2 regions of the Cytobacillus pseudoceanisediminis genome follow, and region 2 is predicted to be linked to the other one. Evidence: riboswitches for the same ligand, from Rfam matches in the RefSeq annotation. Region 2 holds a riboswitch; the other holds the start of a gene.
What was found. A riboswitch is a leader RNA that binds a small molecule or an ion and turns the genes downstream of it on or off. The one in region 2 is predicted to bind thiamine pyrophosphate.
Positions count from the first base shown of each region.

Region 1: another riboswitch for thiamine pyrophosphate. It lies ahead of tenA (thiaminase II); the one in region 2 lies ahead of thiT (energy-coupled thiamine transporter ThiT).

Region 1 is NZ_CP097349.1:3,704,599-3,721,195, forward strand. It holds gene M5V91_RS20075 (MFS transporter) at 1-259, shown strand, start outside; gene M5V91_RS20080 (NAD(P)/FAD-dependent oxidoreductase) at 751-1,800, opposite strand; gene M5V91_RS20085 (ABC transporter ATP-binding protein) at 2,011-2,856, shown strand; partial or broken gene M5V91_RS20090 (iron-hydroxamate ABC transporter substrate-binding protein) at 2,807-3,732, shown strand; gene M5V91_RS20095 (FecCD family ABC transporter permease) at 3,920-4,930, shown strand; gene M5V91_RS20100 (FecCD family ABC transporter permease) at 4,927-5,934, shown strand; gene M5V91_RS20105 (manganese catalase) at 6,082-6,903, shown strand; gene M5V91_RS20110 (polysaccharide deacetylase family protein) at 7,181-7,888, shown strand; gene M5V91_RS20115 (DedA family protein) at 7,885-8,472, shown strand; gene M5V91_RS20120 (MGDG synthase family glycosyltransferase) at 8,489-9,634, shown strand; gene M5V91_RS20125 (DUF6843 domain-containing protein) at 9,733-10,128, opposite strand; gene M5V91_RS20130 (TIM barrel protein) at 10,669-11,502, opposite strand; gene M5V91_RS20135 (DUF1287 domain-containing protein) at 11,606-12,313, shown strand; gene tenA (thiaminase II) at 12,675-13,364, opposite strand; TPP riboswitch at 13,423-13,524, opposite strand; partial or broken gene thiW (energy coupling factor transporter S component ThiW) at 13,674-14,161, opposite strand; TPP riboswitch at 14,274-14,390, opposite strand; gene M5V91_RS20150 (alpha-hydroxy-acid oxidizing protein) at 14,519-15,628, opposite strand; gene M5V91_RS20155 (PaaI family thioesterase) at 15,815-16,126, shown strand; gene M5V91_RS20160 (TVP38/TMEM64 family protein) at 16,261-16,597, opposite strand, start outside.
Region 2 is NZ_CP097349.1:1,541,547-1,558,143, forward strand. It holds gene M5V91_RS08220 (ABC transporter substrate-binding protein) at 1-940, shown strand, start outside; gene M5V91_RS08225 (divergent polysaccharide deacetylase family protein) at 1,027-1,800, shown strand; gene M5V91_RS08230 (lmo0937 family membrane protein) at 2,743-2,895, shown strand; gene M5V91_RS08235 (ATP-binding protein) at 3,019-3,819, opposite strand; gene M5V91_RS30365 (ATP-dependent metallopeptidase FtsH/Yme1/Tma family protein) at 4,523-5,353, opposite strand; partial or broken gene M5V91_RS30370 (AAA family ATPase) at 5,354-6,003, opposite strand; gene M5V91_RS08245 (MATE family efflux transporter) at 6,538-7,878, shown strand; TPP riboswitch at 7,930-8,032, shown strand; gene thiT (energy-coupled thiamine transporter ThiT) at 8,099-8,698, shown strand; gene M5V91_RS08255 (hypothetical protein) at 8,798-9,067, shown strand; gene M5V91_RS08260 (hypothetical protein) at 9,186-9,425, shown strand; gene qoxD (cytochrome aa3 quinol oxidase subunit IV) at 9,501-9,806, opposite strand; gene qoxC (cytochrome aa3 quinol oxidase subunit III) at 9,807-10,412, opposite strand; partial or broken gene qoxB (cytochrome aa3 quinol oxidase subunit I) at 10,402-12,377, opposite strand; gene qoxA (cytochrome aa3 quinol oxidase subunit II) at 12,367-13,356, opposite strand; gene ltaE (low-specificity L-threonine aldolase) at 13,815-14,846, shown strand; gene M5V91_RS08290 (YwzD family small protein) at 14,972-15,118, opposite strand; gene M5V91_RS08295 (hypothetical protein) at 15,398-15,526, shown strand; gene M5V91_RS08300 (DMT family transporter) at 15,569-16,507, opposite strand.

The DNA.
Region 1 (16,597 bases), 2.2 Mb from region 2:
CTTCCCTACTGCCGCTACCATTTTCCAAACAAGAGTGCCAAAGGAATTTCACGGAAGATTCTTCTCCTTCCGAAACATGCTTGACCGTGTAACTTTTCAGATTGTCCTGCTCCTGACTGGATTCCTTCTGGACGCAGTCGGCCTTCAGATAATGGTCGTGATCTTTGGAATACTGTCGCTGATTATGACGGCAGCATTCTTTGCTAAATTCAGGCAGCTTAGGACAGAAGCTCAAGTAAAAGAAAAGATCAGTACGTAAGAAAAGCGGAAGCGCCTTGCCCACGAAGGAACGCAGACTAAGAACGCCACGTCCTGTGGCAACGTCTGCATGACCCCCATCCTGGGGGCCTCAAGCACAAGACGAGCCTCACGGAAAGGCGTTCTTTGCCTTTTGGGAGGCTTGTCCGAAATGTGGAGGCGACTGCCCAGGGACGACAAGCATAATACGAGCCCTTCCAGAAGGTGTTCTTCCCTTCTGGAAGGGCTTGACTAGTCTTTCGTCCCTAGGAGCCGCAACTAGACAGGCTTGTGACCTCGAGAGGGTAGGCGCTGGAACTAGAAAGTTGTCAGACTTCAGATTGTATAAATCTTACCTTAAAAAACCGGTCCACATCGTGTGGGCCGGTTTTTCACTGCTAGTTCGCCTTAATTCCAGGCGTTTTTTCAATTTATGTGCGGATAGAATTTTTCTGTGCGCATAACCAAGTTTTATGTGCGAATAAAAAAATTTATGTGCGTTTAGTTTTTATCCTAGTGGACCAGCTGCTTCACCAATTCCCGATTCCGTTTTTTAAAAACATCATTATGAGATGAAACCATCGCAGCTGCGGCAGCATCCGGTTCAATGTACTGCTTCGCTTTGTTTACTGCATTGGCAGCATCCTGGAATGCCCCGGCAATTAAGTGAAGTTTGCCGTCATGCTTTAGGATATCCCCTGCAGCATATAGCCCTTCAACCGATGTTTCGCTGTTTGCATTGCCTGCAATATAGAAATCTTCGAGCATTTCAATATTCAGATTGCTATTTTTTAAGAGTTCCGTATCCTGTTCATAGCCATGATTAATTACTACTTCATCAATCTGCAGATAAGAAACTTCGCCAGTTTCATTATTGGTCAATTCCACCTGTTCAATTTCCTCGTGATTTCCGCCGGCAATTAATTTTGTGATGGACGTATGGTTAATGCAGATAACCGAACTATTCATCAGCTGTGAAACCTGAGCTTCATGGCCAGTCAAAGCATCTCTCCTGCAAGTGATGTATACCTGCTTGGCAACGGGCTCCAATTCATTTGCCCAGTCTACTGCAGAATTTCCTCCGCCTGAAACAATTACAGTCTTATCTTTAAAGTGTTTAAGGGATTTGACTGTATAATTCAGATTGGAAACTTCAAAACGCTCTGCCCCTTCTATCTTCAGTTTCTGCGGCTTTAAAATTCCGCTGCCAACAGCCACAATGACGGTTTTCGTATAGTGCTCTTCTCCAGAAGAACCTTTTAAAACAAATAAACCATCTTCATTTTTGGCAATGGATTCTACCTTTTCATTGAGAACAACCGTTGGATTAAACGTTAGCCCCTGCTCCACCAGCTGTTCAATCAGTTTTGCCCCAGGAGTCGGAGTCAGGCCGCCCACATCCCAGATCATTTTCTCCGGATATACATGTATTTTACCGCCAAGCATCGGCTGAAACTCGATCAGCTTTGTTTTCATTTTCCTTAATCCGCTGTAGAAAGTGGAATAAAGACCAGCAGGTCCGCCTCCAATGACCGTCACATCAAACACTTCAGCATTTTTCATTTACCGTTCACTCCTATAACCAATTACTATTGATTATCATTCTCACTTCAACTATACGACCTTTCTTCTCCTTTGACAATGAAATTTTTTCTGAATACTTTTCCTTTAAATACTATTGACATAAAAATCAGATAGACTTATAGTAAAAAAGAACCGATACTGATAATCATTATCACTAAAATATATTCTCAACTAAACGGAGGTTACATAATGGTCCGCCTATATACAGATGGCTTGAACATTGGATATAGTGAACGCTTGATTGTGAAAGACCTTAGTGTCCAGATTCCCGATAAGAAGATCACGACTATAATCGGCCCGAATGGCTGCGGAAAATCAACCCTTTTAAAAGCGATTACACGAATCATTTCTCATCAATCAGGCACTGTCATTTTGGACGGCGAGAACATTTCAAAGGAAAATACAAAGATCCTTGCCAAGAAAATGGCAATTTTGCCGCAAACACCTGAAAGTGCAAGCGGTTTAACAGTTGGCGAACTGGTCTCATACGGTCGCTTTCCTTATCAGAAAGGATTTGGCAGATTAACGAAAAAGGACTATGAAGTCATTGATTGGGCTCTTGACGTTACTGGGATCAAGGATTTCAAATTTCGTCCGGTTGACGCCCTTTCCGGCGGCCAGCGTCAAAGGGTCTGGATTGCAATGGCTCTGGCACAGGAAACAGACATCATTTTCCTTGATGAACCGACCACTTACTTGGATATGGCCCATCAGCTTGAAGTTCTCGAGCTTCTCCAAAAGCTGAACCAGGAGCAGGAACGCACCATTGTAATGGTCCTTCATGATTTAAACCAGGCAGCCCGTTTTGCTGACCATATCGTTGCATTAAAAGATGGTGAAATTGTTAAATCAGGAAGCTATGAGGAAGTCATTACACAGGATGTCTTAAGGAAAGTGTTCAATATTGATGCAGTCATCGGGCGCGATCCCCGCACAAACAAGCCAATGTGTATTACTTATAATTTACTAAAAGGAGAAAATCAACATGAAGAAACTATTGATCCCGTTTACGATCTTGCTGCTTCTGCTTATTAGCGCCTGCGGCAATACAGAGCAAGGAGAATCAAAAGAAGGAGAACCAAAAGAAGATAAGAAATCAGGCACCTTTACTTATGAATCTGAAACCGGGCCGGTTGAAGTCCCGGCTGATCCTAAGAGAGTTGTTCTCCTTTCCGGTTTACAGGAAATGTAATGCAATTAGGCGTAAATATCGTCGGTGTGGACACATGGTCCAAGAATAATCCTCGTTTTGAAGAAGAATTGAAAGATGCTGAAGAAGTATCTGAAGATAACCTGGAAAAAATAATTGAATTAGAACCAGACTTGATCATTGCATTATCTACTGTAAAAAACTACGATAAACTTAAGGAAATTGCACCAACTGTAACTTATACATGGGGTAAATTAGATTATCTGTCACAGCATGAAGAAATCGGCAAGCTTCTTAATAAAGAAGAAGAAGCAAAGAAATGGGTGGCAGACTTTAAACAGCGTGCTGAAACAGCTGGTGAAGACATCCGTGCAAAAATTGGAGAAGATGCAACCGTTTCTGTATTTGAAATCTTTGATAAACAGCTTTATGTGTTTGGCGATAACTGGGCACGCGGAACTGAAATCCTCTATCAGGCAATGGACTTAAAAATGCCTGAAAAGGTTAAGGAAATGGCTCTTAAAGATGGTTATTACGCTATTTCAACAGAAGTGCTTCCAGAATATTCCGGAGATTACATTATTCTGAGCAAATACTCTGATGCTGACCATTCTTTCCAGGAAACTGATACGTACAAAAACATCCCTGCTGTAAAAAATAACCGCGTCTTTGAAATGGAAGGCAATGGTGCTTCCTTCAGTGATCCTATCACACTTGATGCACAGCTGGAGTTCTTTAAAGAATCATTTTTAGGAAAGTAATACTGCAGGAGGGATTCTTATTTTGGGAATTCCTCTTTCCTATTTAGAAAAGCGGAAGCGCCTTATCTACGAAAAGAATCAATTCTGTTATTATAAGAACAGCGAAAAGTTCCCGCATGTCAGCTGGAACTAGACAGTTTTCGAAGTTTAAGGCAGTTCTGATCCCATAAAGAAAGATGAGAGTACAATGACAAAAGATGCTCAACCCTTTATTCCATTTATCTATAAACTCGCCGCAGGCTTTGTTATCTTTGCCGGCATGTTTGTGGCTGCATGTGTGTTTGGAGCTGCGGATGTAACGGTCAAAGATGTTTGGCTGGCGCTTACTTCCAATGCTTCTGGAGAAAAAATTTCGATTATTCGTGAAATCCGTCTTCCTCGTGAAATTGCTGCAGTCTTCGTTGGAGCTGCGCTTAGCATTTCCGGTGCCATTATGCAGGGAATGACAAGAAACCCTCTTGCTGATCCAGGCTTGCTCGGATTAACGGCTGGAGCAAATGCCGCACTTGCATTAACTCTTGTGGTCATTCCTTCAGCAAATTACATAGGGATTCTCTTCGCCTGTTTTATCGGTGCAGCGGTTGGAGCTTCGCTGGTTTTCGGCATTGGCGCCATGAAAAAAGGAGGTTTTTCTCCTATTCGGATCGTATTGGCCGGAGCCGCGGTGTCCGCCTTCCTTTTCGCAATAGCCGAAGGAGTCGGCATTTATTTTAAAATTTCAAAAGATGTCAGCATGTGGACTGCAGGCGGAATCATCGGCACATCCTGGAGCCAGCTGCAAGTGATTGTCCCGGTTATTTCCATTGGCATTCTTGTTTCTCTTTTTCTGTCCAAGCAGCTGACTATCTTAAGCTTAAATGAGGAAGTGGCAGTAGGTCTGGGGCAAAATACAACTCAGATTAAGACCATCCTTTTCATCTTAGTGACCCTGCTTGCTGGCGCATCAGTGGCACTGGTAGGCAATATGGCTTTTATCGGGCTGATGGTGCCTCATATTGTCCGTGCTATTGTAGGTACAGACTACCGTTTTATTCTTCCCATGTCTGCCCTGACAGGAGCTTCTTTTATGCTTCTGGCCGATACATTAGGGAGAACCATCAACGCTCCTTACGAAACACCGGCAGCTGCTATTATCGCCGTTATGGGGCTTCCTTTCTTCCTGTTTATTGTTCATAAAGGAGGTAAGGCGTTCTCATGATTCAGCCAGAGTTAGTAAAAAAACAGCGAATTTTAATGGCCGTGTTATCAGCACTCATTATTGTTACCATTGTGATTGGAATGGGATTAGGCTATGCCTCCCTTTCATATGACCGATTGCTCCCGACTATTATGGGACAGGGCACATTTAAAGAAGAATTTGTGTTATTTTCCATTCGGCTGCCGCGGGTATTTATCACTGTCTTGGCCGGCATGGCACTCGCATTATCCGGTGCCATTTTACAAGGGATTACACGCAATGACCTGGCAGATCCAGGCATCATTGGCATAAACTCCGGTGCCGGAGTTGCTATAGCGGTTTTCTTTCTGTTCTTTCCGATTGAAGCTGGCACTTTCATATACATGCTGCCTTTATGCGCATTTTTCGGCGCTTTACTTACTGCAATCCTTATCTATGCTTTTTCCTATAAAAAAAGCGAGGGGCTTCAGCCTGTAAAGATGGTGCTGGTCGGGGTCGGATTTTCCATGGCGCTTTCCGGTGTCATGATTGTCCTGATTTCTTCAGCGGAAAGAGAGAAAGTCGATTTTATAGCTAAATGGCTATCAGGGAATATCTGGGGAACGGATTGGCCGTTCATTTGGGCACTCCTCCCCTGGCTTCTTCTGCTGATTCCATTTACTTTATATAAAGCAAATCGCTTGAATCTATTAAGCTTAAGCGAGCCTGTCGCCATCGGGATAGGGGTATCCATTGAAAGAGAACGGATCGTCCTTCTGCTTACAGCCGTTGCATTGGCCGCTTCAGCTGTGTCGGTAACCGGCGGAATTGCTTTTATCGGCTTAATTGCACCGCACATGGCTAAAGCGCTTGTTGGACCGCGGAATCAGCTTTTCATTCCGATTGCTATCCTTTTAGGAGGATGGCTTCTCTTATTCGCCGATACGCTTGGCCGGAACCTGGTTGATCCTGACGGCCTGCCAGCCGGCATTATGGTTGCACTGATCGGTGCTCCTTATTTCATGTATTTACTGCTAAAAAAATAGCCGATTAAAAAGACGTGTTCGCACGTCTTTTTATCTTTTGAAATGTATATTAATATATTAATTTCTTAAAAACATGTTTCTTCCTGCTTTTTTCAGGGCAATAGATACAGTGTATATTTGGAAATCTATAGCATAGGAGGAATTTAGATGTTTTTTCATGTAAAAGAATTGCAATTTGAAGCTAAGCCGGAACGTCCGGATCCCGTTTTTGCCAAAAAGCTTCAGGAATTGATTGGCGGCCAATATGGTGAAATGACGGTTGCCATGCAGTACATGTTTCAGGGTTGGGCAACTCGTGGGAATGAAAAATATCGCGACCTTCTGCTGGATATTGGGACTGAAGAAATTGGACATGTGGAAATGCTCGCAACAATGGTTGCCAGACTAATGGACGACGCCCCTGTTAATCAGCAGCAAGAAGCAGCAAAGGACCCAGTGGTTGGAGCGATTATGGGCGGAATGAATCCGCAGCATGCCATTGTCTCCGGACTTGGTGCACGTCCGACTGACAGTGTAGGGAACCCTTGGATGGGTACCTATATTACAGCCAGCGGAAACCTATTAGCAGACTTTCGTTCAAACTTGAATGCAGAGTCACAGGGCCGGCTGCAGGCTGCACGTCTCTATGAAATGACTGATGATAAGGGCATTAAAGAGCTGCTTTCAGTTCTGATTGCCAGAGATGCCTACCACCAAAACCAATGGGCTGCTGCGATTGCGGAGCTTGAAGAAAAAGAAGGCCTGCTCGTCCCTAGCACCTTCCCTCGTGAGAAAGAACGCACAGATATCTCTTACACTCTCTACAACCTATCAGCAGGCGAAGAAAGCAGCACAGGCAGATGGGCACAGGGCCCTGCTCTGGATGGCCAGGGAGAATACAAATATGTAGGCAATCCAAAGCCTGAAGGGGACAAGCCTATGCTCAAGCCTGCACCTCCAAACCTTCATAACACATTACCGATGGATTAATAATAGAACTAACAAAACAGGCTGAAGCATCAGCTTGTTTTGTTAGTTCAATCAAACGTTTGATTGAATTGGACATCGCTTTCCTCTTTAATATCCATCCTCTCCATTGACTTCCTTCAGATTTTTTATATGATAAAACCATCCCACCCTTTTGAGATGACTGGAATAATGAATCTAAATTCTATTTTCATTACATTCACTATGAACATTAAGGTTACCCTCACTATAAAAGGGGAATGAAAATAAGTGATACACCGCCGGAAAGGATCTAGTTTGCATGATTTATTTTTTTACCGCCGCACTGATTATATTTATTAGTTACGCAGTTCTGCCCACTGTACTCATACGATCGCTGAATTGGGGAATTGTAAAAGAAATAACCGAACCCAATTCCATTGCTTTAACCTTTGATGATGGCCCGGATCCACAATATACAGCGAGGCTTCTGGATGTCTTAAAAAAGCATGAAGCAAAGGCAGCCTTTTTTGTTGTCGGGGAAAAAGCAGCCAAGCATCCGCTGCTGCTTAAAAGAATGCAGGCGGATGGTCATACAATTGGCATCCATCATTATAGGCATGTCTCAAGCTGGATCCTTTCACCGGGATCTTTAAAAAAACAGCTGGAGCAAACAAAACAAGTTATTGAAGAAACGATTAATGAAGAAGTCTATTTTTATCGTCCGCCATGGGGACACTTCAATTTATTTACCCTCTGGATGGCAAGAAAGTATAAGATTATTATGTGGTCGGGCATTTTTAAGGATTGGAAGATCCAGCATATCAGGAACACCCTTTCAAAGTCGCTGGCAAAAGAAACCGTGCCTGGCCGGATTTTTCTTCTCCACGACAGCGGTGAAACTCTTGGCGCAGACTCCAATGCACCTGAATATATGATCGGCCATCTGGACCAGTATTTGCAGCAGTCAGCACTAAAAGGGATCCATTTTGTTTCTTTAAAAGAAGGATATCAGGGGCATCGCACATGAGTACTGAAACAATTATTGAATTTATTTCGTCCTACGGGTATTGGATTATCTTTTTATTTTTATTTTTCGGGATTGTCGGCATTCCTGCTCCGGAAGAATCGCTATTATTCCTGATTGGCGTGTTAATTGGAAATCATCAACTAAGCTTTGCCGAATCCGCTGTCTGTGCAGAAGCAGGTGTGCTGCTTGGGATGCTTTCAGCGTATTGGATCGGTAAAAAAGCAGGTACGCCCTTTCTCAAAAAATATGGCAGATATATTGGGATCACGGAACAGAGATGGAATACCGCCCAGAAAAAGTACATGGAGAATCATCGATTCATGATCTTTGCTGGTTTTTATATGCCGGGAATACGTCAGATAAGCCCTTACTTTGCCGGCATTTCAAAAGTTCCTTTTCATCAGTACCTTCTATATTCTGCTGCAGGCTCCCTTAGCTGGGTGCTCCCTATAATTGCCGCGGGATACTTTGCAGGAAGCCTATTTGATATAAATCCTGAATATGTTCCATATCTCGGGGTTTTATTATTAGTTATATTCGCAATCTACATGCTCTTTAAGTATGCAAAAAATAAATCCAAGTGACAGAGAGGAGGGTATTATGAAAGTTCTGCTGCTCCCATTATTTCAATTCCCCACGGGACATTCAAAAGTTGCCAAAACAATTCAGGATAATATTCAAAGCCAATATCCTGATGCTGAAATCAAAATAGTCGACTTTCTTTCCTATTGCAGTGATAAGCTTGAGAAGCTGGTATCAGGGATATATTTAAAAGGTTTCCTGGGTGCCCCTTTCCTTTACAGGGCATTATATTACACCATTATGTATAAGCAGCACCCTTTTAAATTGCAGCCTGATTTACAGGTTCTATCCTATTATTTTGAACGAAAAATGCAGAAGTTCCTTGATGAAGAAAATCCGGATTTAATATTTTGCACTCATTCTTTTCCATCTGGAATCATCAGTTCACTAAAGCAAAAGGGACGATACCGGGACGTCACGGCGGTGAATGTTTACACGGATTTTTTTATTAATGATATATGGGGAAAACGGGAAATTGATTTTCATTTCGTACCTCATCCCGAGGCGAAGGAAAAGCTTATTAAAAAGCACAATATTCCTGATGAGCAAATTTTTGTAACAGGCATACCGGTTCATTCTGCGTATCACCTTCAGGTTCCATTTAAGAAAGATAACCGGATACGCCATATTCTGGTTGCAGGAGGAAACAGCGGCTTAGTAAACTGTGATTTTATAGTCGCTATGCAGAAGGTTCCTCATATTCGATTTCTGATCCTTTGCGGAAATAATGACGAATTATATAGCTCACTCCAAGCACTCGATTCAAAGCATATCGAGCCCATTGGATATATTGAAGACCCTTTTGAAATGAACCAGCTATATAATAAAGCCGATGCTATTTTGACCAAACCAGGCGGAGTTACAATTAGTGAAGCACTGCAAAAGAAACTTCCGATTCTGGTCCATACCTCACTCCCCGGACAAGAGGAAATCAATTTGGACTATTTGCTTGAGAAAAATCTGGTGCTTGTCATTAATGACAAGCACATTGCTGAACAGCTTAATAATGAAGAAGCTATACTTAGTCTAAGAAAACACATTGATTCCTATCTGGCAAAAGTCAATTGCCCATTGGACTATGCCATGTTCATGTCAATTAAAAGCACCGGCAGAAAAACGCCTGAAACTGTACATTCCATAAGAGCTATCCCCACTTTAAAGTGAAACTTCGCTCAGCTGGGCTCTGGAAGTAAGACTGCGATAAATAATTAACAGCCTGGAATCTTCAGGCTGTTTTCCATTTCAATCAAACGTTTGATTAATCAAACCCTCTTCATAAAGAATATCCTCAATCCCAGGGCTAGTTCCTTGATCATCCATGTTCTCATCACAGCCAACCGAAAAATAGGTATACGAATATTCATAACCATCTCCCTGTACACCGCCTGATCCGCCATATGAAATACAGCTTTCTGATATCGCTTCACGCTTCCCCTTTTATCCACATAATAGTACAAATCATCAATATATCCTTTACTTTGCGGTAAAGAGGTAATGGCATATCCTCTATCATTCACCCGTAATACATCGTACTTCCCTTCTGTCACAGGCACAGGGGCATTCTCTATTTCATGAACAATTCTCACCTGACCAGCATACCCTTTTGGAATCAGATAAAGATCATGAGTTTTTTCTTCCAAATCTGCCTGCTGAAGCATCCAAAAGCCCCCATCGGCAGCAGGCAGGCGATGAGAAGACCAGCTGCATTCAAGGCAATCCTCCACCCCCTGGCATCTCGCGGTCCCATTTCCGCCACTCGTCCACTAAAAAGAAAAGCACCGAAGCAATTAATATGTAAAAAGCAAACCCTTCCATAATAAAATAAGTGACAGCAGCCAAAATGGTATGTATAAATGCCGCCGCGGGAAACCGCCATATTGCTAGATTCTTAGTAAAAACCTCAGAAAGCAGCGACACTGGAACACCGTATATCACATTTCCGAAAAAGCAGTAAAAAAATCATAATCAGGAAGAAAGAAAACAGTTCCCCTTCAGACAAGAAAAAGAGAAGCCAAAAACCAAATGTAAAAAGAATGGAAGCCTGCAGGGCCGTTTTTATTTTAAATCCCAGCATAAGAAATAAATGAACCTCCTCTCTCTGTTGTGATTAATTTCACATATAACTAAGCATACATACAAGGTATCATTAACCTTTTATTTTCAACGTGCACAAAATTAATGCCAGGCGGCCTGCTTCCTTAACTAACAGACCCTTCCTCAATCACCTCTATTGCCCACCCGATCCCTTCTTCTACCATTTTTTCCGGAGGGTTCGTGTGTGGAGTGTATTCCATGACAAAAAATACATCCTTGCATTCTTTAGCTAAAAAATCCATCAGCTTCTTAATTTTATGATGATTGCCATCATTCTCATGAGATGGATGCACAGGCACCCAAATATATTTATCACCCTGATATTCAACATTATGTAAATGGACCACTCTTACAAACTCGGACCATTTTTCTATATAATTTATGGCCTTCTCGCCTGCGGCCAATATATAATCCCCAATATCGACACAGAGGCTGAGTCCGTATTTCTTCCTTGTCTCTACAGGAAAGCGGTCAAGATAATGAATCCCTGCTGGCGATTGCTGGAATCCCAATTTAGGTTCACACACAATCATAATCCCATACTTACTCTGAAAAAAACTGAGTTTCTTGAGTCCCTCCTCAATGATCTCTGCTGGATTCCCATTGGTTTCCTTTTTAAAGTAAGGAAAGTGCACCAATATGTATTCAGCTCCAAGCCGGGACATTCTTTCCACTTCCGTCTCAAACTGGATCCAGGCTTCCTTCGGATTTATACGGATCTTTTCCAGCAGATCGTATTTGCTTTGTCCCCGGAAAAGAGGCGAATGAAAACCAAAGCTTTTGTTTGTTTTACCCAGCATTTCAATAAAACAGCGGAAAGATTCTTCATCTTGAAATTCGCCTATCTCAATATGCGGCAAATGACGTTTAAAAAGTTCAGGAAACAGCTTGCTGTCTGACAAAATGACGCTTCCCGATATCCCTATATGATGAGCCATGATATCCCCTCTCTTATGTATTCTTATAGCAATCTTATCATACCTCATGTAACTTATTGGAAAATAGTGCCGTCTAATCATTAAAATACATGAGGAGACTTTTATGATAAAAAGAGTGTTTGGTTCCATTATCGCAGTACTGTTATTATTCATTCTTTTTTTCCGAAGCGGAATCATTCTGGATTCCATCGGCATTCATTTTGAAAATCCTTTGGCTAAGAAAATGGAAGTGCCTGCTGCTTATTCAAAGGCCGATTCTAATCAAAACGGCATTGCCGATCCGCTTGATATGGTCCTGACAGCCAGAAAAGAAGTGGAACAGCGCACGCCATATAAAAGTGCCTACTATGCGGGAGGATATCCGCCCGATGGTGAAGGTGTCTGTACAGATGTGGTTTGGAGGGGTTTCCAGGGGGCTGATGTAACCATAAAGGATCTTATTGATCAGGATATCGCCGAGAATACGGACTTGTATTCAAGAGTGAAGGGCAATCCTGATCCAAACATTGATTTCAGGAGGGTGCCAAACCAGAATGTCTTTTTCAGCCGCTTCGCAAAGTCATTAACAACAGAACTGATTCCAGGAGATATTAAGAACCTTCAGCAATGGCAGCCGGGTGACATTGTGGTTTTCCTTTCTCCTAAATTCGACCATGTTGCCATCATATCTGACAAACGGACGAAAGATGGCATTCCATATGTCATACATAACTCCACACCATTTGCAGCAGAAGTAAAACTCTCTTCTTTTAAGACTCCTATTACCGCTCATTACAGATGGGATTTTGAAAAAACGCCTGCACTGCCATAAAGCAGATGCAGGCGTTTTTCTTATTAAATACGAAAGTATAAAATTTTGAACTTCGATAACTGTCTAGCGCAAGCAGCCTCCCCCTTGAGGTCACAAGCTTGTCTAGCTCCGGCTCCTAGGAACCCGGGGCCATAAGGAACCGTCTTATCCCTGAGGCCCGCAGGACAAGGAAGGCTTCGTCAGCATAATCATCGCACGACCAAAAGCGGCAGATTATGGGAGGATGTAGGTCATGCAGACGTTGCCACAGGACAAGGAAAGCTACGGCAGCGATACATCGCACGACCGAAAGCGGTAGCTTTTGGGAGGACGTTGCGCTCTTAGCCTGCGTTCCTTTTTGAGCGAGGCGCTTGCGCTTTTCTTATCTTACTGCTGAAGGATTGCCTGCCGGCCACTCTTCGCAGGTGTAAGCCATCTCCCAGAAGCCAAGCTCCAGCTGGCAGCTTTTTCGGAAAGCATCCTTCATTCGCTGCCTTTCTTCCGGTGATGCCGCATCAGCAAGCTCATCCAAACGGTTTCTCATATTCATGGTCACAGCTTCGACCCTTAAATTTGCGTAAAAAGAGATCCATGGATAAAACGGATGGTTCTCATCTGGCTCATATTGCTTCATGAGTTCAAGCCCAATCTCCCAATAAGTCCATGGACAAGGCAATAATGCAGCAAGGATTTCACCCATGCCGCCTGTGTGGGCATGATACATCATATGCTTAACATAATGATCAGCTGTTGGAGGGAGCGGATAGCCCTGCAATGCCTCGTAATCCACGCCAATCTGCTGGCAGAAATTATGGTGGGGATGTACTTCGCTGTTCAATACAAATTCTATTTGCTGATTAAAATATGCAATATCCTTACGCTCTGCTGACTTTGAAATGGCAATCCCATAAATATGCATGAACGCATTCAGATACTCAAAGTCCGCTTTAATGTAATGGGCCAGTGCCTCTTTCGGCACGTCCCCTCTCCCGATACCCTGGACAAATGGGTGCTCAAATATCAGCTGAAACAAATCTTCATTTTCCTTGCGCAGAATCTCTGAAAAAGTCATAAAAATAGCCTCCTTATTAATTACAGAAGCTGCCGGGGAAAAAGCATGAGGATATAAAACGAGGTCCTCACTGCTTCCCTGCGCTGGCATTATCCAGATCAGGTTCCAAGGGACAAAGGAAAAGCTCCTTATCTCAGCCGTAGCGCCCCTAGCAGTTTTCTAACATTTTAATTGTTTTTTACCGATTTTCTAACTTGACGTTTTTCTCTCATAAATTTGGGATTTCGCTTATAACTCTTGAAAATCGCTCATTAAGTCAGATTTCTTTACTATGCTGCTTACTCATCCAGCTTCGCCAGCTCAAAATCATCATATATTCTGAACCAGATTCTTCTCTTTAACCTTTGCCAAAACCATCCAGCCTATGGCCGCACCGGCAATGCTGCTGACCAGGAATGGCGGCACAAAGAAGAATGCCCCAGCTGCGCTTCCCATGAGAACCTTTGCAAAAGGGACTGCAAACAATGCACCGATTATGCCGGTACCTACCACTTCTCCTACAGCAGCCCATATTTTCCGGCCGAACTTCAAATAAAGCACACCTGCCAAAAACGCTCCGATCATGCCGCCTGGAAACGCAAGCAGCGTCCCGAATCCAAGCAAATTACGAAGCAGGCCAATCATAAATGCCACAGCTGCTGCAGGCAGGGGCCAAGCGTCACCGCTGCCAATACATTCACCGCATGCTGCACCGGATAGGCCTTGGCTATGCCTGCCGGAAACCAGAGCAAATGGGATCCCAGTGTCCCAATTGCTACAAATAAAGCCATCGTAGTTAACAATCGGGTTCTGTTCATCTAAACCTCCTTTCTAAAGGGCCGCCTGATTGCTTATCAGGATGGGAAGTATGTATACAAAAAAGCCAGATTCCCTTAAGGACCTGGCTTGGTTTAAGTATATGAATTGACATATAGTCAAATCCTACTTCCCTCCGCTGGCATTAACCAGATCAGGTCCATAAGAGTCAGAAAGCTATAACGCGCTTTCCTCTCAGCCCGCACATTCGGGGCACCCCTAGTAGCTGCATAGATATTTAGTTTGATAAGCTATCTCAAGCTTAACAAATTATTCCGGCACTGTCATCAATCTTTTTGCTTATATACTTTTCTTGGTGCAATCAATGTATTAAGCGCTCTTCGATTTCTGCTGAGAAACTATCGAAGTAGCTTCAGACTTGCCATTTCCTTTAGACTCCCGACTCCTGCCAGAGAAAGTGACACTTTTGTTTCTTCAATAAAGTTGGCAAGTACTTTTTCAACTCCATTCTGCCCGCCAATGGCCAAACCGTACACATACGGCCTTCCCAGGCAAACTGCGTCGGCTCCTAATGCCAGTGCTTTGACCACATCGGAACCGCGGCGAATGCCGCTGTCAAACAATACTGGAATTCTTCCTTTGACTTCCTTCACAACCGGTCCAAGCGCATCAATCGCCGCAATCACTCCATCAAGCTGCCTGCCGCCATGATTGGAGACTATGATTCCGTCTATCCCTTTTTCAACGGCCAGCCTGGCATCTTCGGGATGGAGAATACCCTTTAATAGAATCGGCAGATTTGTTTTCTCTTTTAACCTAGCAATATGCTCCCAGCTCAAGGTTGGATGATGGATATTATCAAGGATTCCCTGAACTACATCACCGTCATGGAGAGTGGCCATAAAGACCGGGTCACTCTCATAGTTTGCTTTTCCATAGCCAAGCTTTAACGGTGAAAAATTGTTTCTTAGATCAGCTTCCCTCCACCCCATCATCACCGTATCTACTGTTAACACAATTGCTTCATAGCCTGATTCCTCCGCCCGGCGCACCATACTGAACGCAGCATCTTCATAATTGGACCAATATAATTGGAACCATTTTGGACTCGTGCCTGTTGCATTTGCGATTTCTTCAATGGAATAACTGGATACCGTGCTCTGGATAAAAGGAATTCCAAACGAAGCTGCCGCCCGGGCAGATGCAAGCTCTCCCTCACTGTGTTCAAGACGCTGCATTCCTATAGGTGCAAGGAATACTGGATAAGGATACGTTTTTCCAAATAAATTCACACTTATATCCGGCACTGATACATCTCTAAGCATCCTCGGTACAATTGAGTATTTTGCAAAGGATTCGATATTCTTTTTCAGCGTTTCTTCTCCCCCGGCTCCTGATTGGACATAGCCAAATCCGCCAGCTCCCATCACTTTCTCTGCTTCTTCTTCCAGTTCCTTAAATGAAATAGGAAAGTTTTCTGCGAAACTAATATTCTCTACTTTTGCCATATTCCAGCCCTGCCTTTTTTGAATTTATTGAAAATAATAACACTTTTTCAGATTTTATGAAACCATCTAATAAAATCATAAATTCGCAGTTACAGCCTTTCCTATACAAATTAGCCGCAATAAGCAGGGATTTCACAAAAAATCATGAATAAACATTTTAACCTTAATGAAATTGGAGTGTACAAAATGTTAATCAAACAGCCTTTTGATGAATTTCTGAAATTCCATTACGAAAGAGTCAGTGAAAGCAATATGAAAGTGACTTTGCCAATTCAGCCGCTCTTTATTAACAGCGCGGGGCTGGTTCATGGAGGCGTCATTTCCACTCTTGCGGATGTAGCGATGGGGAATATTTTCGAGCCGGATGAAAACCAGATGCAATCCGTGGTGACAGCTGATTTAAAGGTCACTTTCCTAAAGGGGGCGACAGGTGAATTTCTTATCGCCAATGCTCACCTTGTGAAGAGGGGCGCACCCTCAACCACACAGACTGCCTGATTTATAACGACCAGGATCAGCTGGTCGCCAAAGCATCGGGAATCTTCGCATCTATCTAAAGTGATTAATCCTATCGTTGCCTGAATAGTTTCGCTGACAGCGATAGGAGGAACCATTAAAGGTTAAAGACAGTCCTAATAGTTTCTATCCTTCTTCTTTTTATACAAGTGGGATACACTGTAAAATACCCCTATCACAACCGAAACGACTAATAAAAGCTGTGAGCCAGATAAAGATAAGGCATTGGCCAATGAAAGCGAGTAAGCCAGCAGCAAGGAAGTTAACATTTTGGAAATAGACGCAATTCCCAGGAACTTTTTAAATGAAACACCACCCATTCCTGCTCCAACACAAATGATCTCATCCGGCAATATCGGAATAACAAACATCAGCATTAGTATGGTGTTTTCATTTTTCTCCATGTATTTTTGGTATTTGATCAGATGCCGCTCTTTTATAAACCGGGATACA
Region 2 (16,597 bases):
TATAGATGCAGACTTGGTGGACAAATTCGAACAGGAAACAGGCATAAAAGTCATCTATGAGACATTCGATTCCAATGAAGCGATGATGACGAAAATTGAACAGGGCGGCACAGCTTATGATATTGCTGTTCCATCTGAATATGCGATTGAAAAAATGAAAGAGGAAGACCTGCTTTTGCCGGTTGATCATTCAAAAATTCCGAACCTGAAATATATCGATCAGCGTTTTATGGACCTGCCTTTTGATCCCGGGAATGAATATTCAATTCCCTATTTCTGGGGTACTGTCGGAATTCTTTATAACACCGATATTTTAGGAGATAAAAAAATCACAAGCTGGAATGATTTATGGGACCCTGAATTAAAGAACCAGATCCTGCTGATAGATGGGGCAAGGGAAGTAATGGGCATGGGTCTCAACAGTCTCCATTATTCGCTGAATGACAAAAATAGAGACCATTTGGTCGAAGCTAAACAAAAGCTCGATAGTCTTACTCCTAACATTAAAGCCATTGTCGGTGATGAAATCAGAATGCTGATGGAAAATGATGAAGCCGGCATTGGGGTGGTCTGGTCCGGCACGGCTCAGGAACTCATGTGGGAGAAGGATAATCTGGAATATGTACTTCCGGAAGAAGGCTCCAATCTTTGGTTTGATAATATGGTCATCCCTAAGACTGCCAAAAACCCGGAAGCAGCCCACCAGTTTATGAATTTCATCCTTGACCCGGAAAATGCGGCACAAAATACAGAATACGTTGGATATTCAACGCCGAATAAAGAAGCGCTGAAATATATGGACGAAGAAACAATTTCAGATGAACGATTCTATCCGGATGAAGAAATGACAGCTCGGCTGGAGGTTTATGAGAACCTGGGAAAAAGAATGCTTGCTTATTATAACGAGCTTTTCCTTGAATTTAAAATGCATAAAAAATAAAGTGCTGCCAGGATCAATTCCTGGCAGTTTTTGCATTGGAACTGTTTTAAAGAATCAGGGAATGCTAGCTCAAAGGAGGATGGAAAATGAAAATATTCATCAGTATATTTTTATTGATTTTTTCATTCGCAAGTATAGGGAATTCCATAAGTGCTGCCCCGCTAAAACCTGAATTGGCGATTGTCATTGACGATCTGGGAAACAACATGAAGGGAACAGCAGAAATGATGGAGCTTCCGGTGACCTTAACAGTTGCCATCATGCCTTTCATGCCAACGACAAAAGAAGATGCAGAACTGGCAAGTGAAAATGGACATGAAGTGATCGTTCATATGCCAATGGAGCCGAAAAGAGGAAAGAGGAGCTGGCTTGGTCCGGGGGCAATCACAACAGATTTAACTGATGAAGAAATCCGCAGCAGGGTAGAGAGTGCCATCAAAGAAGTGCCGCATGCGGTCGGGATGAATCACCATATGGGTTCAAGAGCCACTGAGAATGAGCGGGTCATGAGAATTGTCCTTAAAGTATGCAAAGAACACGGATTATTTTATCTTGACAGCAAAACAACCGGCAAAAGCGTCGTCGGCAAACTGGCAAAAGAAATCGGTGTACCATATGTAGAAAACAATATTTTCTTCGATGACATATACACTACTGCCCATATTACAAAACAGGCTGACAGACTTGCAGAAAAACTGGTGAAAAATGAACGCATTATCGCAATTGGCCATGTCGGCATCACAGGTACAAAGATGGTTAATGTGCTTAAAGAGTATATACCTGTTTATAAAGAGAAAGCAGAAATAGTGCCGCTCTCAGAACTGATTCCAGGCTATGAACTTATTGACGAAGGTCCTTGAACTAAAGCGGAAGCTCCTTGATCAGGGTAAACGTCAACTAAAAACCGCCACGTCCTGTGGCGAACGTTGAAGCCGGCACATCCTGTGCAAGTCCGACAGGCATATGACGAATCACGCAGGAAACCTTCCAAAGCAGCTTTGGTCGGGCGATGTATCCGATGACGAAGCGTTCCTTGTCCTGATTTCTGGAGTGATTTGGCTTATGACCCGAGGGGCTAGGCGCTGGAGGTAGATGCAATCTTTCCACAGAGTGATTCACACAGTTCCATTTTATAATTTACTATAAATAAAAGCTGCAAGCCTGGTGTGGTTTGCAGCTTTGTTCATGGTGTGTAATAAAACGGTGCAATGGTGAAATACGGCTTAAATCCTAAAAGGTGGCCGCCCACATTCCGGTCTGGTTAGTCCCGCAACGAAGCGATGTTAGAAGAGGTGGGCGACCGTGAATATAGTATATGCAGTGATGCAAAAAGGATGCAGCAAAACTTCCCTGAATACAGGAAGGTTTTGTATGATCTTACTGAACTTGTGTGGCATGGGTGTCCGGCACCTTTTTAAAAGAGATACATCATTGTAACAATGATAAGGGTTAGAATGACCGAGAAAAAAGATGCCTGAGATGTTAATGGATTTTGCTGTTGAAATGGCAAAGATGGTGCATTTATTTCTTTTGAGAAAAGGGAGCAGGCATGGAAAACGTTTTATCACGAGCTTAAGGATTTGAAAAAGGTGAAGCATCCTCATTAAAAGAAATTGCCAATCGGGGCTGCTGCAAAAGAATTGGAAAATGCAATACTCTCTGAATAAAAATATCCATCCACTGCAAAACATAACATTGTCAGAACTGTAAAAAGTGCGGCAATGTTTTTTTCATTTACTCATGATTTTGTCCCGGTTGTTAGGGGTATGTAAATATTAAATTAACAGGAAGGGGTGAATTGCATGCTTTGGACTATAGCAGGTATTTTGCTTGTATTATGGATACTCGGATTAATATTTAAAGTAGCAGGAGGCATCATTCATATACTGCTGGTAATAGCAGCGATCATCTTTGTTGTAAACTTTATAAGAGGCCGTGCATCCGGCAGGGGATAAATGAAAAAGCCTTCAGATTTTGGAGGCTTTTTTAAAGTTAATGTATTTGATCCATCACGATTAAGCTACCCTGTGCTGGCGATCATTTATTTTCGGAAAGATTCCCATTCAATGAATATGGAGTTAACTCTCATTCATACGCTGACCTCCAGACATGTTCTGGAAAGAAGGCTGCCGTATCTCTTCAGGCGAGTAATATAGAGGCAGCGAAATAGTAAAGCTGGTTCCTTTATTCTGTGTGCTCTCTATTAAATATTTTCCTTTCAAACGATTGATGATGTCAAAAGATATCATTAATCCTAAGCCGGTTCCTTTTGTTTTCGTTGAGTAATAGGGCTGACCGAGCATTTGAAGCTTTTCTTTCGACATTCCGACACCTTCATCTTTAATTTGTATATCTGCTGTAGTATTTCTTTTGAATGCTGAAACCTCTAGAATACCGCCATCAGGCATGGCTTCTATACTATTTTTCATTAAGTTTATAAATAATTGCTTTATTTCATTCGGATTACCCATGATAAAAATGCCTTCAAAAATACTTGTCCTTATTTCAACCTTTGTCATCAGTCCATATGGCCGCATAAAATCAGCCACCTCCAATAATAATCCGGAAAGTGAAACTTTACTGGTAACAGAAGTTTCCGGGCGTGCAAGTAAGAGGAAATCACTAATAATATGATTGGTTCTGTCCAGCTCTTCCAAAGAAACTTTAATAAATGTCTTTTGATCTGCAGTCAGGTTTTTTTCATTTTTAAGCATTTGCAGAAAACCTCTTACAGTAGTCATTGGATTCCTAATTTCATGGGCGACTGACGCAGCCAGCTGACTGATTGCATTGATTTTTTCGGCATTTCTCAGTTTTTCCATCATATTTTCCTGAACCAGATTCATTTCAATCAAATAGATGATTATAGAAAGCGTCATAATGGAAACTGCTGAAAACAATAGTAAGTATACAGCGTCTTCGTTTATATCCTTTTGGAGGAAAATAACATACCTGGTTATCGTAATGGGAAGATAAAATAAAACTGCTATACTGAGTTTTTGCCTAAATGTACATTTTTTATAGATTTTTGACGCATAGAAAAAAAGCACAGAAATTATTGTGTAATTTACAAGCGCAATCCAAATATCTCCTGGTGAAAAAAGCCCTTAAAAGAAATCAATGCAAAAATAGTCAGGAAGCCTGCACGGGGCTTAATGTAAAAATAGGCGACAAAAACAGGAATAAATTTCAAGTCAAAAAACTGACCGCCTGCAATTTCCACAGGAAAAGTCATAGTGAGGAAAAGTGCTAAAAAAAGAACAGATAAAAGCGGGGCAGAAGTCTTCCAGTAATCCCCCGATAAGAAGAGATTTTATGGATAAAAGGGATCATGATCATAATCAGAAAGTGAAAAATCAAGTCAGCTGTAAAATCATACAAAAGAACCATTCCTCCATTATGTAGGTAATATTAGTAATTAAACAAAAGAAAGGAAGAATCCTTTATATGGGAACATTTATTTATTCTGGTTATATGAAAGAACCATTTGTTTACATAACATTATTATGGGTTAATTTGATTATTTACAAATGACCCGCAGTTCCATTATAAAAAACCGGCCCATAGTGGGCCGGTTTCTCATCATGCCAGTACCATTTCAGTCTTCAATTCTCCAACAATCTTCTGGACTTCACTGCCTTCAAGAGTTTCTTTTTCAAGAAGGGCCTCTACCAGCGTTTCAAATTGAGGCTGATGATTTGCGATGATCAATTCGCATCTTTCCAGTGCTTTCTGGAAAAGATCCTGCATTTTTGCTTCTTTTTGACCTTTGTTAAAAGTAAGCTCAAAGCCGTTATCCAGTAACCCGGTATCAACCATTTGCTCAATGATATGCTTGGCTTGTTTTACGTCACCGCTTACTCCAATGCTATGCTCGCCAAGAATCATTCGTTCTGATACACCGCCAGCGAGAATCATGGCAACTTGATCAAGCAATTCACTTGTTGTCGATAAGTGAAGTTCTTTTTGAATGGGGGCCACGTAACCAAGAGCTTCACCTCGGGGAATGATGGTTGCTTTTCGGACGGATCCTGGTTTTGTTAAAGCAGCCACTAAAGCATGGCCAGCTTCGTGTATGGCCACCCGCTGCTTCGTGCCGGGATCCTGCAATGCACGGGTGGTAGTTCCCAAAATGGTCCGATCCAGCGCATAATCCAAATCATCCTTAGAGATAATTTCCTGGCCGTTACGGACAGCTCTGCGGCTTGCCGTTTCAAAAAGGGAATGAAGATCTGCTCCCGAGAATCCAGAAGTGCTTTCTGCCAGATCGCCAAGTGTTGTCATGACATCCTCAGCAAGTAATCTATTTTTCGTGTGAATATTGATAATCTCTCTTCGGCCCTTTGTATCCGGAAGAGGGACATTGAAGGAGAAGTCAATACGCCCAGGACGGAGGAAGGCTTCATCGAGCATATCCTTCCTGTTTGTCGCTGCAATAAATAGTATTCCATCATTGGAATATCCGCCGTCAAGCTGAACTAGCAGCTCAGTTAATGTTTTTTCACTTTCTTCCCCGCCATGCTGCTTTCTTCTGCCTGCCAGTGCATCTACTTCGTCAATGAAGACAACAGCAGGGGCATGCTTTCTTGCATTTTGGAAAAGATTTCTTACACGGGATGCTCCCACACCAACGAACAATTCATTAAAACCGGAACCGCTGGTTGAGAAAAAGTAGCTCCAAGCTCTTTAGCGATTGCCTGAGCCAGCAACGTTTTCCCCGTTCCAGGAGGCCCGTATAACAGAATTCCCTTTGGCGGCTTAATCCCCATCTTCAGGGAGCGCTCAGGTTCTTTTAAAATTGAAAGAGTCTGCATGATTTCCTCTTTCATTTCTTCCTGAATTCCGCCAACATCCTCAAGTGAAATGGAAGGAAGGGCCTTTGGCTTAGATACACTTTGCTTCATAGTATTTGTAGCGCCCATTCCGCCTTTTCCTGACTTAAACAGGTAAATGCCAATGGCTATAAACAAAAGGACTACACCGCCCAGAATCCAAGGGGTATAAGGTCCTGTGTTTGCGAACGTATATTGTATATTATAGGTTTCTACTAATTTATCAACCATCTCACTGTTGGGGGGCACATGGGAGATGTACTCGCCATCAGGGGCTGTGATCAGCAGTTTCCCATTTTTATATTCCTGTACTGCAACAGTCTTCCCATCCTGGGAGGCAATAATTTTTTCCACAGAAGAAAACGGGACTGTCACATCCTTTTTTCCTGCTTGTACGGTCCAAATAACCGCCGCCAAAATCACCGTGATCACCAATGCAATAGAAACAATCGTCGAAGGCTTCTTAAGACGTGATTTCAACTATTTCCCTCCTCATTAAACATACCTACATTATAAGGAAAAAGAATTGTTAATTACAGGGTTTTACACTTTTTAAACGTTGTAAATTATGGAAAAATAATATCTCCTTAGAGGAATTGTGCTATAACAGCATTCCAGGTGCATCATTTTATGATAAAAATGTGACAGAGATGAAGCAAATAAAATTATAAAACATAATAACAATCAAAACTATAAAATTGGAAACTGGATATGAAATAGTGAATAATAGAAACTGTGAAAAAAATATGGGAAAAAGGTGTAAAGATGGCACAGCAGGATTTTACAAAAGGAAATATATTCAAACAGCTCTTGGTGTTCTCAACTCCAATCATGCTCACTAATTTTCTGCAGGTTTCCTATCAATTTATTGATAGTCTGTGGGTTGGGAATCTGCTTGGGGCCGACGCATTGGGAGCTGTGGCGGTGTCCGGCACTGTAATCTTTACAGTTCTTTCTTTTATCATTGGAATAAACAATGCGGCGTTAACGATTTTATCCCAGCAAAAGGGTGGGGATCATGAAGAGGGGCTGAAACAATATTTGAATGCCTTTACCGTCATTCAGACAATTATGTCAGTTGCTCTTGGAATAGCCGGATTCCTGTTTGCAGAAAGAATTTTGGCCATAATGGGCACACCTGCAGGAATGGCTGAAGGTGCAGCATCCTATTTGCAGATTAACTTCATTGGTATTCTGTTTTTATTTGGATACAATTTTATAGGAACCGTACTCAGGGCGCTCGGAGACAGCAAGAGTCCACTGTACTTTGTCCTGATAGCAGTCGTATTAAATGCAATCCTGGACCCTCTTTTTATATCTGTATTCCAGCTTGGTATTGATGGGGCAGCTTGTGCTACGATCCTTTCACAGGGGTTCGCATTTATGATCGGAATGATATTCATACTCCGCAAAAAGCTGGCGCCGTTCACTATTCCTTCTTGGCCGCATAAAGAGGAAGCGGCATTAATTTTCAAGCTCGGCATCCCTTCTGGACTTCAAATGACCGTTATATCGGCTGGTGTTATGGCTATTATGTCTGTCGTCACCTCTTTTGGCGATGACGTGGTTGCGGGATTTGGTGCAGCTCAGCGTATTGACAGCATCATTATGCTTCCTGCGATGGCATTGGGGACTGCAGTCAACAGTATGGCCGGTCAAAATATAGGGAGAAATCAATGGGAACGGGTTCATCAAATCGCCTTGTACGGAGTCATTTACAATCTTGGAATCATGTTTATCATCGCTTTTGGTACGGTCCTATTTGCAGAACACGGGGTGCGCCTGTTTATACAGGATAAAGAATCAGTTCAGTATGGCACTGACTATTTAAAGATCATTGCCTTTTTTTATCCGCTCCTGGGCATTAATTTTATATTGAATGGTGTGGTAAGAGCTTCCGGTGCGATGTTTCAAGTGCTCATACTGAATATCATTTCATTCTGGATCCTGCGCTATCCTTTAACATTCCTATTTTCAAAGTTTATGGGTGATAAAGGAATTGCTGCAGGCATGGGGATAAGCTTTGCTATAAGCAGTGTCATCGCCTTTATGTATTACCGTATCGGAAAGTGGGATAAACAGGCTATATTTGGAGAGGGAAAATAATCCTTTTCACTTTCATTTATTTCATTTATACTAAAATTGGATAATACAATAACGTGCCACAAGGGGAGCATTCTGCTGAGAGTGAATAGTTCGCTGTTCTGACCCTTTGAACCTGTTAGATAATGCTAGCGCAGGAATGTGGAATAAAAGGCGGAAGGGGTTTTTCTGCCTGCTTGTTCTCCCTTGGGGTATCGTCATACGATTATAGGGGGATTTTTTTATGAAAAAATTAAGCCTGACGGCGATGATTGAAGCTTCATTTTTTGCAGCATTTGCTATTATTTTGGATTTCCTTCCATCTATTAAGCTGTCGCCTTCCATTTCGATTTCTGCTGCGATGATTCCCATATTCATTTTGGCATTCAGATGGGGCTTTAAAGTCAGCTTCATTGCCGGTCTATTATGGGGAATATTGCAGATTGCCATGGGTGATGCCTGGATTGCGACTCCGCTTCAGGCATTTATTGAGTACTTTGTGGCATTTGCCTGTATCGGTTTTGCCGGTTTGTTTTTCCGACCAATTCAAAATCAGCTGCGCAGCGGAAACAAGAAAAAGGCATTGGGCTGGGTTGTTTTAGCTGTGTTTGCCGGAAGCCTTGCCCGGTATTTCTGGCATTTCATAGCAGGTGTCCTTTTCTTTGGGAGCTATGCGCCGGAAGGGATGTCACCGGTTCTCTTTTCCTTCCTGGCAAACGGTGCAACCATGCTCGGAGCAGCTATTCTCTGCTCGATTTTAGCAGTATTAATTATATCTTCAGCTCCAAGATTGATCATAAGAAAAACGGATGAAGTTATTCAATCACAAAAACGCGCTTCCTAATATAATCAGCCTCTTTGGAAATTTCCAAAGAGGTTTTTTCTTATTTTAGGAAACTGCTCCTGAAAAATGGGTATATTACTCAAAAAGGGGAGTGATTGTTTGTCAAACACATTGCAGGGCAATATTATTACAGGTGTATATGATGCAGAAACCAGTGCCTTTGAGATCCAGAAGGTTAAAAATTTCAGCACCCAGTCTGTCCTTAACAAAAATCAATGTGAAAATTTGTATAACTATTTATCCCTTCATGAAGAGGATGAGGGAGGACAGATTATTACACTTTACGATCAAATGCCATTAATGCTGACCAGGCAGGAAATAGGCAATTTAAAGAAAGATTTGGAGAACATTAAAAAGCTATATCAGTAGAAAATTGCTTTGCACCTTTGCAAAGCTTTTTTTGCATAAATAAATTTGACAATTTTGTGACAAAAGTTTGACAAATTTGTGAACATAGTTAGAATATTAAATAAAAGGGGATGAAAATATGACTTTAAAACAGCAAAAGGTGCTGCATTTTTTTAGAAATGTTACTGCGGCCGGTATTCTTTTAGGGTTAATTGTCTTTATTTCAAGCTTTTTTGTAAGCGGTCTCACGGGTGAGTATGTTTTATCAATCGGTTTAAGCATTATGGTATCATCCATGCTAATTTTTGGATTCGGATTTTTTATTAATGTGATGGAAGAAATGACAAAGGGCAGCAAGGGAATCAGACAATACAAATAAAACCGGCCTCCAAAAGGGAGACCGGTTTTATTATCTGGCTCATGGGATGGACAAGGCGATTCCGCTTTTCTTGAATTAATGAGCCGCGTGCCCAGAAGTGAGAACCCAAATAGAACCTACTACAATTACAATAACCATAAATACGGCATAAATCATATTAACTAAGTTCGTTTTGCCGTCTTCTCCTTCTCTTAAGTGCATGAACATGAACAGCTGCATGCCTGCCTGAATGACAGCCAGCGAGCCGATGATCCACATGATCACTTTAAAAGAGAGGTTCGTTTTTAGGGCAATACCTGCTGCTGCAAATGTCAGCACAAGGGAAACAACAAATCCAATGACATGGCTTATAGGGAAGCTTTTTGATTGATGATGTTCCATTTAAGCCACCAGTCCTTTCAAATACACGAATGTGAAAATAAAGATCCAGACCACATCAAGGAAGTGCCAGTAAAGGCCGATAATAAACGTTTTTCTTGCTGTAGTAGGGGTAAGGCCTCTTTTTAAAAGCTGGATAATGACCATAGTTGCCCAGCCAATTCCCAATGTAACATGGGCTCCGTGTGTACCCAGCAGGACAAATAAGCTGGATAGGAACGCACTTGTCTGCATCGTTGCACCTTCATGGGCATAATGGATAAACTCATTAATCTCCATGAATAGGAATCCTGCGCCAAGTGCAAGGGTAATCACCAGCCAGGTGATTAGCCCTTTCAGGTTATGGCGGCGCATTTCAAAAATGGCGATGCCCATTGTAAAGCTGCTTGTCAAAAGGAGGACTGTCTGAATCATGACATCCTTGATCACAAAAATGTCTTTATGTGTTGGCCCTCCAGCAAAGCGTTCATATAAAACTCCATATACTCCGAACAGAGTGGCAAATAGAACGATTTCAGCGCCAAGGAAAACCCAGAAGCCAAGAATATTCATCCGGTCCTGTTCAGTTTGATATTCAAGGGGCAAAGAAGTATCCACTTTAGCTGACATGATCGTGCACCTCTCCTTCTGTTTTTCTCCACGCATTTTCAATTCTGTGGATTTCATCTTTTGTAACATGGAAGCCTTCATTGTAATCGAATGAACGAATGATCAATCCAGCAAAAATGCCGATGGCAGCTACAGCTGCAGCGATGTGCCATTCAAATACAAGGAGGAAGCCTGCGATGCCAAAGATGACACCCATATAAATCGGAAGCCAGGAATTGCTTGGCATATGAATCTCTTCGATTTCACTGTCATATAACGTTAAGCCTTCATTCTTTTTTTCATGTGCCAGAAAGGATCAAGGGATTTAACTTCCGGCAGTTTTGCAAAGTTATAGAATTGAACAGGTGACGCAGTAGACCATTCCAATGTTCTTGCGTCCCATGGGTCGCTTGAAATGTTTCTGTCGGCATAGCGGATGCTCCAGTAAATGTTGTAGCAGAACACCGCGAATCCGGCTGCCAGAATGATGGAACCAATTGCCGAAAGCATAAAGAGTGGTGCAAATCCAGACTCGGCAGAGTATGTGTATGCACGTCTTACAGCTCCGTTTAATCCAAGGAAGAACATAGGCATGAATGTTACGTTAAAGCCGATAACAAATAGCCAGAAATGCCATTTACCGATTTTTTCATTCAGCATGAAGCCGAACATTTTTGGCCACCAGTAGTAAAGACCTGCAAATACCGCAAATACGACACCTGGAATTAATACATAGTGGAAGTGGGCAACCAGGAATAATGTATTGTGATACTGATAATCCGCTGCACCCATTGCAAGCATTACGCCAGTAACCCCGCCTATGACGAAGCATGGGACGAATGCAAGTGCCCAAAGCATGGCGGAAGTAATTTTTATGCGGCCTTTACGCATCGTAAACAGCCAGTTAAACATCTTGACTCCAGTCGGTATGGCTATCGCCATCGTCGTGATGGAGAAGAAAGAGTTTACAGCAGGGCCTGATCCCATTGTATAGAAATGGTGGACCCAGACAACCATACTTAAAAGGGCAATTCCAAGGATGGAAAATACCATTGATTTATATCCAAACAATGATTTTCTTGAGAAAGTGGCAATAACTTCTGAGAAAATCCCGAATGCAGGAAGGGCAACAATGTAAACTTCAGGATGTCCCCAAAGCCAGAACAGGTTAGCCCAAAGCATATCCATTCCTCCGCCTGATACTGTAAAGAAGTGTGTTCCATACAGACGGTCGAATGTCATCAATGCCAATGCAACTGTGAAAATAGGGAAAGCTGCCACAATCAGAATGGATGTTACAAAGGTAGTCCAAGTGAACATCGGCATTTTCATTAGTGTCATGCCTTTTGTTCTCATTTTCAAAATCGTGACGATAAAGTTTATACCTGTCATCAGTGTCCCGATACCAGCAATTTGCAGCGCGACTGCGTAAAAATTATTGCCGATTCCAGGGCTGAATTCCTTGCCTGCAAGAGGGAAGTAAGATGTCCAGCCTGCATCAGGCGATCCCCCGATAACAAAAGAAATATTAAATAGCATAGCTCCGCTGAAGAACAGCCAGAAGCTAAGTGCATTCAGCTGCGGAAAGGCAACGTCACGCGCACCAATTTGAAGCGGAATGACAACGTTCATTAATCCAATCAAGAATGGCATTGCCATGAAAAGAATCATAATAACGCCGTGTGTTGTAAAAATTTCATTATAGTGCTGTGAATTCAGAAATTCCATTTCAGGGCGTGCTGTCTGAGCTTTCATCAGCAAGCCGTCCATCCCGCCGCGGAAAAACATCAATACTGCGGAGATGATATACATGATACCGATTTTTTTATGATCAACTGTAGTCAGCCATTCGGTCCATAGGTATTTCCACTTTTTTAAATACGTGATGGCAGCGACTGCACCAATCATCGTTAATAAAATAGCAATCTGTGAACCTAGTATAAGGGGGTCCCCAGTAATAAAAAACTCATCCCATTTAATGCCCATGATGGCCACCTCCATGGTTTTCTTGACTATCATGGCTCTCTTCTTCACCATGACCTTCAATTACGTTTGGATTCTCATTTTTATAATTGTCATCTTCTTCGAATGTTTTACCTTGATATCCATGGCCTCTGTAGAGCTCAGGATTTGTATAAGCCTTCGAATTTGGATCAGCATGGTTAACCCATTCTAAATGAGTATTGGAATATGTCAGTCTTCCTAAATGCGTAGGCTTCAGCAGCCCTTCATACTCTTTCTCAGTCAGTTTAGGTGCTGTTTCTTTAACGTCGTCAACCCATTGGTCAAAATCTTCCTGTGTTTGAGCAAGAACCTCAAACTTCATATCCGCATAGCCGCGGCCGTTAAAGTTCGTGTTCTGTCCTTCATATGATCCAGGGTTATCAGCGACAAGATACATTTCAGTTTCCATTTTGGGCATCGTATATTTCTGTCCGCCAAGTGCAGGCACCCAGAAAGATTGCATAGTGCTGGCAGATGTCATTTTAAAGAGAACCGGCGTATCTTCAGGAATATTGACATAGTTCACTGTTTCAATGCCTTCTTCAGGATAGCTGAAGATCCATTTCCAGTCAGCAGATGTTACATGTATTGTAATAGGTTCTTTTTCTTCATAGCCCTTAGGTGTTTCTTCCAGCGCATAAAGTGTTTTTACTGTCGGGATTGTTAGGGCGATGACAATTAAAATCGGAATCCCGGTCCAAATAATTTCAAGTAGTGTACTTCCATGCTCCTCAGGGGGTTCATAATCTTTATTCTCAGGTCGTTCACGGTATTTCCAGACAATGTAGCCGAATAATCCAAACACGACTGCAACGACAAGAAGCATCCAGATAAGGGACCAGTTAATTAATTCGGTAATGCTTCTTGCAACGGGGCCCTGAGGTTCAAATACAACCATATTGCAGCCGCTTAAAACCATTAAGGGCAATAGGGCTGTTAAAGAGAGCAGCATTTTCTTCATCTGATGTTTCATCTCCTTTTGACAAAAACTATTGTTAAATAATTCACAAATAATGTGCGGGTTTTCACAAAGATGCCAAAAAAATATATAGCTGGTAAACATAAGCATCCTTAAAAACCTTTATTTAACTTAGTTATCACTGTGTAAATGATATTAACATAAGCAAATGTGAAAAGTTGTGACAAAAGTGGGAAGGAAATAAATGTAAGCTATTTGGACAGCTTATATTTTTGTTCAAATAGCATTATTACAGGGTTTTGGTCATCAAAACAACTTTTGAACAAATTTTGAACTTTAATGCGACACCCTAATTATCTTATGTTACATCCATATTCAAGCAAAAAACCACCAAATAAAATTCTCCATACAAGAATTAATTAAATGAATTCTCTCTTTGTTGAAAAATACTGAATAGTACAGTAACATGGACTAATAATAGAGAAGGACAGGGTGAGGAAATGACTGATTTAAGAAGTGATACGGTTACAAAGCCAACTGAAGAAATGAGGAAAGCTGCTTATGAAGCTGAAGTTGGGGATGACGTATACGGAGAGGATCCATCAATAAATAAATTGGAAGAGACAGCTGCTGAGGTGCTTGGTAAGGAGGCAGCTCTGTTTGTAACGAGCGGCACACAGGGAAACCAGATTGCCATCTTAACACATTGCCGTCCGGGCAATGAAATTATTCTTGAAGCAGAAAGCCATATTTTTTATTATGAAAGCGGCGCTTCATCGGCCTTTGCCGGAGTCCAGACAAGGACGCTAAGTGGGATAAGAGGTGCAATGAATCCTTCAGAAGTGGAGTATGCCATTAGGGGAGAAGATCAGCATTATCCGGAAACAGGATTGATTTGTCTGGAAAATACCCATAACAGAGCTGGCGGTGCCGTAATACCTATTGATAATATGGAAGAAATATACAGAATTGCCAAAACGAATAATATTCCCGTACATATTGATGGGGCAAGACTGTTTAATGCAGCCGCAGCCTTAAACCTGCCGGCTTCTGAAATGGCCAATCATTGCGACACTGTGCAAGTATGCCTCTCTAAGGGGCTCGGAGCACCTGTTGGTTCCATTCTTGCAGGCAGCAGAGAATTTATTGCTGCAGCAAGAAAATGGCGCAAAAGATTGGGAGGGGGACTCCGCCAGGCTGGGATCATAGCAGCCCCGGGAATTGTTGCATTAACGAATATGAGAGAGCGTTTAGCCGAGGATCACGAAAATGCTCAATATCTTGCACAGCAGCTTGGACAAATCAAAGGGATTGAAATCGTAAATCAAGTAGATACAAATATCATTGTGGCTGATGTAAAAAACCTTAAAATGAACTCATCGGAATTTGTTGAAAAGTTAAAAGCTGGGGGAGTGCTTTCAGGAACTTTCGGACCTTCTTATGTGCGTTTTGTCACTCACTATGATGTTACTAAAAAGCAGCTTGAAGATGCAGTCATAGCCATACACAGAACAGCTGGTCAAATGATCTAACTGCAAATAAAAACGCATGTTTTCTGCAGCAAGCGTTTTTCCGTTTCAAATGAATCGCATATCTCAGCTTAGATGGCTCAAAAAGCACACAAATGGTTATAAGAAAATAAAAGGAAATCGGCGCATTAGCCGATTTCCTTTTTGTTGATTAAAGGTTCAAGCTGATTTTTTATATCATCAAGCAATTCATGAATGGTCACTTCATTATCTGTTTGTCCTTTATCAAGAGCGGATTCCAAAAGCTTTGCAAAATCATTAAAGTTAGTTTTCATAATAGACACCTTCAAATTGCAATGTATTTTATGACTCTATTCCCTGATAAGATTTTTAAAACTCATTATATATTATTAATTTTCCGGCTGAGGTGTGACGAATAGTGAACAGCCATTCAATCTTGTTCTTTGTATGAATGTTTAGGTCCTAAGAAATCTGGGTAATTAATACTGATAAATTTCTCAGCTGCCCCCATACCTGTCTAATACAAAGCGAATAGTATAGCAGAAAGAGATTATAGATTCATTCATTCATTAATTAAATCAGGAGGTCTGGTTATGAGATTGGTGCAAATGGATATTGATCAGCTATTGGAAGCCACATCGGAAATTGCCGAAGAAGATCTTGGCTATATGATCAGACATGTAGAAATTGATCATTTATTAGAACGAACCCAGGATTGGTAATATATATGGAAAATCCCCGCAGTCAGGAACTGAGGGGATTTTTTATGCTGAAGACTTATTTTCTTGAACATGGTTCTTAAATCGCAAAGTTTTTTTAGAAGATATAACTACCCCCAAGGTGACAATGCCTCCGCCGATTATCTGATACAAATACAATTTTTCCTCCGTAAAACACAATGCGAAAATGATAGCGAAAATAGGGAGAAGATTCAGGAAAACCCCTGCTTTGGCTGCTCCTATTAAGGAAACTCCAAAATTCCAGGATAGAAAAGCCATAATTGAAGCCAGAAAACCAACATACAGCAAGATTCCTGCGGAAGTTAAGGTGAAGACAGGGGTTTTTTCCATCACTAGATATTCAATAAGGCTTAAAGGCACCAATAGTAAAATGCCGATATATGTTGATGCATAAAAAGAAGTTAGCACAGGCAAAACGTTTGAATATTTTTTGCCAATTACCGAATACGATGCCCACATAATGACTGCTGCCAATACGTATAGATCTCCGGCATTTATTTTCCATGAAAGAAACATTTCAATCGATCCCTTTGAAATAATATATAAAATTCCAAAGACTGACAGGAGAATTCCTGCTGCCTGGTGGGCTAGAAGTTTTTCTCTTAAAATAAATATGGCTAGAATGGCGATAAAAAGCGGTGTAGTACTATTTACCACAGATGCATTAATTGATGTGGTGTATTGCAGCGCAAAATAAATGATTGTGTTGTAACCGGCAACACCTGTCACCGCCAATAGCAAAAGTATCCGCTTATGCTCCCAAATTATGTTCCAATCTCTTTTTAGCTTCTTGACCATAAAAGGAGTTAAAAGCAAGAATGCAATGATCCATCGCATTAGGGAAAAGAGCAGCGGCGGAAAATAATCGACACCAATTCTCCCTATAACAAAATTCCCTCCCCAAATCATGTTCGCTAAAATCAGCATTAAAAAACCATACTTTTTGTTTGTCCCATCCAGCATTTGAGAAAACCTTCTTCCTGCACTGTAATAAATTAAATTTTACCTTTACCGCCAGGAAAATTCATTAATTTCAGAAATTTTATAAAAATT